Regions from separate parts of the Microbacterium sp. F2 genome, predicted to be linked through region 3. Evidence: predicted binding sites of a transcription regulator. Region 3 holds the regulator's gene; each other region holds the start of a gene.
What was found. The regulator HspR, encoded in region 3, represses chaperone genes until heat shock. The targets are predictions, from matches to a motif close to AAGTTGAGTCNNNNNGACTCAACTT.
Positions count from the first base shown of each region.

Region 1: the regulator HspR is predicted to act here: its motif matches at 1,233-1,257, upstream of ACQVDU_RS07775 (ATP-dependent Clp protease ATP-binding subunit).
Region 2: the regulator HspR is predicted to act here: its motif matches at 1,408-1,432, upstream of ACQVDU_RS08830 (Hsp20/alpha crystallin family protein).

Region 1 is NZ_JBNVBV010000003.1:10,949-13,212, reverse strand. It holds gene ACQVDU_RS07775 (ATP-dependent Clp protease ATP-binding subunit) at 1-1,174, opposite strand, end outside; gene ACQVDU_RS07770 (hypothetical protein) at 1,447-2,118, opposite strand; gene ACQVDU_RS07765 (GlxA family transcriptional regulator) at 2,194-2,264, opposite strand, start outside.
Region 2 is NZ_JBNVBV010000003.1:231,427-233,690, reverse strand. It holds gene ACQVDU_RS08835 (DUF2804 domain-containing protein) at 1-795, opposite strand, end outside; gene ACQVDU_RS08830 (Hsp20/alpha crystallin family protein) at 896-1,357, opposite strand; gene ACQVDU_RS08825 (acyl-CoA dehydrogenase family protein) at 1,517-2,264, opposite strand, start outside.
Region 3 is NZ_JBNVBV010000009.1:99,992-102,255, reverse strand. It holds gene ACQVDU_RS14120 (DUF998 domain-containing protein) at 1-944, opposite strand, end outside; gene ACQVDU_RS14115 (heat shock protein transcriptional repressor HspR) at 978-1,442, opposite strand; gene ACQVDU_RS14110 (DnaJ C-terminal domain-containing protein) at 1,464-2,264, opposite strand, start outside.

The DNA.
Region 1 (2,264 bases), on a different contig from region 3:
CGATGTCCTCCTCGGTGACCTGCTCGTTCACCATGCGGTCCTCGCTCGGCTCCATGCTCTCGGCTTCGATGATCCCGCGCTCCAGCGCCGGGATCTCGGCGTAGAGCAAGCGCGATGCGCGTTCGAGGTCACCCTCACGCTGTGCACGCTCGGCTTCGATGCGCGCGGCATCCAGGCGCGTCTTCAACTCACCGACGCGGTTGAGGATCGACCGTTCGGTCTCCCACTTCGCCTGCAGCTCCGAGAGCTTGTCCTGCTCACGCTTCAGGTCCGCGCGCAGCTTCTCAAGGCGCTCGCGCGACGCGTCATCTTTCTCCTTCTTGAGCGCGAGCTCTTCGAGCTTCAGCCGGTCGACGTGGCGTCGCAGCTCGTCGATCTCCAGCGGCGCCGAGTCGATCTCCATCCGCAGCCGGGATGCCGCTTCGTCGATGAGGTCGATGGCCTTGTCGGGCAGCTGCCTGCTCGGGATGTAGCGGTGCGAGAGCGCCGCCGCGGCGATCAGCGCGCTATCCGAGATCGCGACCTTGTGGTGTGCCTCATAGCGCTCCTTGAGGCCGCGGAGGATCGCGACGGTGTCTTCGACGTTGGGTTCGCCGACGTAGACCTGCTGGAAGCGGCGCTCGAGCGCGGCATCCTTCTCGATGAACTCGCGATACTCGTTGAGGGTCGTCGCCCCGATCATGTGAAGTTCACCGCGAGCGAGCATCGGCTTGAGCATGTTGGATGCCGCGACCGATCCTTCGCCACCGCCCGCGCCCATGAGCACGTGGAGTTCGTCGATGAAGGTGATGATCTGACCTTCGGAGTCGGTGATCTCCTTAAGCACCTTCTTGAGACGGTCTTCGAACTGCCCGCGGTACATGGCGCCGGCGACCAGCGCCGAGATATCGAGCGCGATGAGCTCCTTGCCCCGGAGGCTCTCGGCAACATCCCCCGCCACAATGCGTTGAGCGAGACCCTCGACGACGGCAGTCTTGCCGACGCCCGGTTCGCCGATGAGGACGGGATTGTTCTTGGTGCGGCGGGTCAGGACCTGGCTGATACGCCGGATCTCGGCATCCCGCCCGATGACGGGGTCGAGTTTGCCCTGGCGGGCACGGTCGGTGAGGTTGATGCCGAACTGTTCGAGCGCAGTCTGCTGCTCGTCCTGGTCAGCCATCGGTGTGGTCTGCATGATGCCTCCTGTGCGGCGACGTGGTGGCGGTCCGACCGCCGAAATCTGTGTGGGCTCAAACTTGAGCCGTTCTGACTCAAGTTTATCACCGCCCGGTCGATTCGGGAAGGGCTTCGCCTGCGGGCGGGAGCTCGGGATGGCCGGGTTCGCCTGCGGAGCCCTCCATCACGGGTGCGCTCCGGTACCGCCGCGGTCGCCCTACCGCCGGCTTCCGCTGCACCGCGTCATGCCGATGACGGCGGCCGCCACTCAGGGGCGGCAACGGTCAGTGCTCAGTTGCCGAGACTGGGGTAGATCGTTCGGAGGTGGTTGAGCACATCCCCGGTGATCTCGGTCTGCGAGCTCGTTGTACCCGAACCGGTGACCGTCACCCAGAGCGGCGACGCAAAAGCGTAGACGGTCGTGACCATACCGAGGGCGTCGTCGCGCTCCCATGTGTACGCCGGCGCGGTACCGATCAGCGTGCCCGTGAAGACGCTGGAGCCGAGGGCAGTGGTGAGAGTATCTCGGGATGCCTGCGGCAGCGCAGCGACGACGACGGTGAAGGCGCCGTCGCTCTGCGGAATACCCCAGATGCACCCGATCTGCTGTGTCGCCTCGCTCAGCGCGTTCTCGGCGATCGGGCCCGCCATGATGCCGGCGAACTCCCCCGGCCCGAGCTCGGCGATGAACTGCGCATCAGCACCAAACTGCGCCTGTGCGACGGCGAGATCGAGCAGATCGGTGCACACGAGAGCGTCGAGATCGATCTCGTCCACGGGCGGGTCGGTCACCGGTGGCCCGTCGGAGGTGGCATCCGGGGACGGCGCGGTCGAGACGGATGCCGAAGGCGTCGGGTCGGTCTCACTCGCGGGGGCGCACCCGACCAGAGCAACGCTCAGCGCGGCAACGCCAGCCCATACCGACATCCGCGATGCTGCCACGTGTCCCCCACCCCTCGACATGGCCAGAGTGTATCGGAGGCACAGCGACCCATCCGGCCTCGTTGCCCGATCGTTGCCCCGCCCACGAGGACGGCCTCAGCCCGTCGGTGCGAGATCCCGTGAACCCGAGGGGAAGCGAGCGCGATACGCAGTGGGCGTGATGCCGA
Region 2 (2,264 bases), on a different contig from region 3:
CACGTCGTCGTGGATCTTGTGCATCCGTCCATCGACGAAGAACGCGTTCTCGGTGGCGCCGGTGCCGTCGGTCCACTTTCCGCCGACCTGGATCCCGATCACGCTGCCCCGGTAGCGGCCAGACCCCGCACCCCAGTTCCAGGTGATGTCGTAGGGCCATCGCCCGCGACCGTGGTCGAGCACCGCCCACGACTCCCCCGCCGGCAGGTCGTAGACCTCGCCGTCGATGGCGATCGTGCCGGTCGCGCAACGCGCGACATCCTTGACCGTGTACTGAAATCGACGGTCGGTCCACGGCACAACGACGGCGAGACTCTCGTTTCCGGCGGGCTTGTCGGCGAAAACAGCGACGGACGCGCGGGGGACCTCGACGCGCATCCGGACGCCGCCTGTCTCCTCGGTGATCTCGATCCGAAGATCCTTGGCGCGTGCCGTAACGGGTCCCTGTCCCAGCGACCCGGGCAGGCTCACGCCGCGTGCGGGGACGACAGTGGCCGCGCGATGGACGGCCTCGTTCGACTCACGATCGAACACCCAGACCTCGTGCACCGCGGCGTAGTCGATGGACGACACCGTGACGCCCACGATGAACCGCGGCGTCATGATGTTCCAGTACTCCCACCGCTTGTTGCGCCCCCAGGACCGTCGCGGCCCGATCCCGTCAGTCCGGATGAGTGGGGAGCGTGCCCAGCCGACCGCGGCGGGGTTCAGGCGCCCATCGGGAAGGGTGAGTTCGACCGGAGCCGTGATCTCACTGCGAGAGTCTTGTCTGGAAAAACGAGTCGTCGTCGACACGCACTCCAGCCTAGAGGCGGGGGACTATTCATCCCGCCGCACGCGCGAGCACGCAGAAGCCCCCGGTCCGTTGTCGGGCCGGGGGCTTCTGGAGAGTAGGTCAGGCGCTGGCGCCGGCCTCCTGGATCTCGCTGTGGGACTCGTCGACCGTGATCGTCGCCGGAGCCTCGGTTGCGATGTCGATCTTGCGCGGCTTGGCCTTGGGGCTCACCGGAATCGTGACCGTCAGCACGCCGTGCGCGTAGCTGGCAGCGATGCCCTCGGTGTCGACGCCCTGGCCGAGGCTCAGCTGGCGCAGGAAGCTGCCGGCCTCACGCTCACGCGTGATCCACTTGACGCCCTCCTGCGAGGTGAGCGTGCGCTCGGCGCGGATCGTGAGCAGCTGGCCGTCGACATCCACGTCGACCGAACCGGGGTCGATCCCCGGAAGGTCGGCGGAGAGCACGTAGTGGTCGCCGTCACGGTAGAGGTCCATCGGCATCTGACGCGGTCCGCGGCGGTTGCCGTCGAAGAGTGCGTTCGCGAATCGCTCCATCTCGCGGAGCGGGTCATAGGTTGCCATCTCGTCTCCTTTATGAGCGGGGTCGGATTCGGCATCCGACCGAGTTCTAGAAGTTGAGTCACCTCGACTCAACTGAGTTCAGATTAGCACTCTCGACATGCGAGTGCCAGCTGTCTGAGCGCGCAAATGACTCGCTCTCGGCGAACAGGATCCCTGCGCTCAGCGGAAGGCGGGGATGCCGGTGATCGCCTGGCCGAGGACGAGCGTGTGCATCTCGACAGTGCCCTCGTACGTCAGAACCGACTCGAGGTTCGCGGCGTGCCGGATGACGGGGTACTCGAGTGAGATCCCGTTTGCGCCAAGGATCGTGCGGGCGGTGCGGCAGATCTCCAGCGCCTCCCGCACATTGTTGAGTTTGCCGAGGCTCACCTGCTGCGGGGTCAGCGTGCCGGCATCCTTGCGACGCGCGAGGTGGAGCGCGAGCAGCAGTCCCTTCTCATACTCGACGACGGCGTCGACGAGTTTCTGCTGCGTGAGCTGAAACGCCGCGATCGGTTTGCCGAACTGCATCCGCTCCCCCGCGTAGGTGAGCGCGGCGATCAGCGCCGACCGCGCGGCACCGAGCGCGCCCCAGGTGATGCCGTATCGCGCCTCGTTGAGGCAGCTGAGCGGACCGCGAAGCCCGACCACCTCGGGGAGCACGGCATCCGCGGGCAGGCGCACCGCGTCGAGCACGAGTTCCGAGGTCACGGATGCCCGAAGCGACAGCTTGTGGTGGATCTGGGGAGCCGAGAATCCCGCCGAGTCCGTCGGAACGACAAACCCCCGGATGCCACCATCGGTGTTCGCCCAGACGATCGCGACATCGGCGACCGACCCGTTCGTGATCCACATCTTGCGGCCCTCGAGCACCCAGTCCTCGCCATCGCGGCGAGCTCGCGTTCGCATGCTCGCGGGGTCGGAGCCG
Region 3 (2,264 bases):
ATGAACAGCCAGCCGAGCGCGACGAAGGGTCGCGGGATTCCGGGAATCCAGGCGGGGAGTCGGATCACGAGGATGGCGAACACGACGGCCATCCCCGAGGCGAAGCCGGTGTGAATCGCGAAGAACCGATCGACCGGAAAGACCCCGACGAAGGCGAGGAAGATCCCGACCAGGATGAGGCACAGCCGCACCCACCGGATGCCGTTCGCATGCGAGCTCGGGATGCCTCGGGTCGTGTACCTCGCAAGGGTCGTGACGATGAAGCCTGCGACGATGAGCGTCAGGTTGAACGTCATCGCCGACAGGTCGTTCGTCATCCCGAGCGCGGAGAGATTGTCTTTCCACCAGTACGGATCGCTGGCCGTCAGCATCGCCGCCAGCACCCCTTCGACCAGGAAGACCGCGAGAATCAGCGCGAGCAGCGACAGGTCCATGTGCGTGGCCGAGTAGAAGACCAGGTACGCGGTCACGGATGCTGCGGCACCCGAGAGGGCAAGCAGCGGCAGCGCGTACACTTCCGCGCCGATGAACGCATCCTCGAGGATCACCGCGAGCAGCGTCCACGACAGCAGGGCGATGATCCCGTGGGCAAAGGCAAGAGCTGCGGCATCCAGGTAGTCGAGCACCCCGAGGCGGCGAGCGCCGGACTGGCGCTGGTGGAGGACGTACCTGCCCGCGATGAACGCGAGGATGCCCGCAACCGCGGAGGCGATCGCGGAAAACTGGCCCACCGAGCCGGGGCCGGATATCGGCGCGCTCTCGAACCGGAACGCGACCAGCGCGACCAGCGCGACAAGGACGAACGCAACGGCTCCGACGCCAAGACTGAGCGACTCGAGAGTCCGCTCCTGGTCGGGGCCCGAGCCCTCGGCCGCGACGATGCGGTGCGCGCGGCGCGTCTCAGCCTGCGGTGCGGGGACTTCGCTCGGTGGTGTCGCTGTCACGGCATGAGAGTAGCGCAGCGGCCGCTGCGTGAGTCAGCCCTCACCCTCCGGGGTGTCGGATGCCGGGGGCAGCGCGTGACGCGGGCGCCACAACACGATCTCAGTGGCGCGGCGGACGCGGCGGCCGTGGCGAAGGGTGATGACCGATCCGCTCGATCCTGCCGCGAACACCCGCGCGCCGGGCCTACTGGCGAGTTCCGCTTCGACGCGGGCCTCGAGGTCGCGCACGCGCGTGTGGAGCTCGCGCACCCGGTTCTCGAGCTCGAGGATTCGCGCGATCGCCGGCAGGCTCATCCCCTCACTCGACAGCCGGGCGATCTCGCGCAGCTGCTCGACATGGCGAATGGAATACCGCCGCGACCCGCCCTGCGTGCGCCCCGGTACAACCAGGCCGAGCCGGTCGTACTGGCGCAGGGTCTGCGGATGCATGCCGGCGAGCTCGGCCGCTGCCGCGATCGCCAGGATCGGGGCCTCGTCGTCAATCTCGTCTTCGTGCATCCGGATGTCCTCGATGGCGTGTCAGCTTGCTGCGCGGGCGAGCAGTTCGGCGCGCGGGTTCTCTTTCGGCTCGGCCTCGCGGTATTTCTCGAGCGCTTCCCGCGCGGCACCGTCGACGTGTGTCGGCACCGCGATCTGCACCTCGGCGAGGAGGTCTCCGGTGCCCTTCTGCGCCTGCACGCCGCGGCCCTTGACCCGCAGAACGCGCCCCGACGGCGTGCCGGGGGCCACGCGCAGCTTGACGGGGTCGCCGCCGAGGGTGGGGACCTCGATCGTCGCGCCGAAGACCGCCTCGGTGTACGTCACCGGCACGACGACCCGCAGGTTCAGCCCGTCGCGGGTGAACACCGGATGCGGCCGCACCGTCACCTGCACGACGATGTCGCCGCTCTCCCCGCCATCCGGCGAGGGTCGACCGCGGCCGCGGAGCCGGATCTTCTGCCCGTCGGCGACGCCGGCTGGGATCTTCACCTTGAACGGTTGCCCGTCCTCGGACTGCAACGTGATCGTCTCGCCCTTGGTCGCGGTGACGAAGTCGATCGTCGTCCGCGCGGTGACATCGGCACCACGCGTGGGTCCACCGTAGCCGCGGTATCCACCGGATGCCTGCCCGAACCGACCGGAGCCGAACGAGCTGCCACCGCCCTGCCCGAACATCGAGAAGATGTCGTCGAAGTCGGCGCTCTGGTAGCTGTAGCCGCCGCGGCTCTGGCCGAACCGGCTGAAGACGTCCTCGAAGCCGCCGGCGCCCTGACCGCCCGCCGTGAAGCGAGCGCCCGAGCCCATCGCGCGGATCTGGTCGTACTCCTCGCGCTGTTCGGG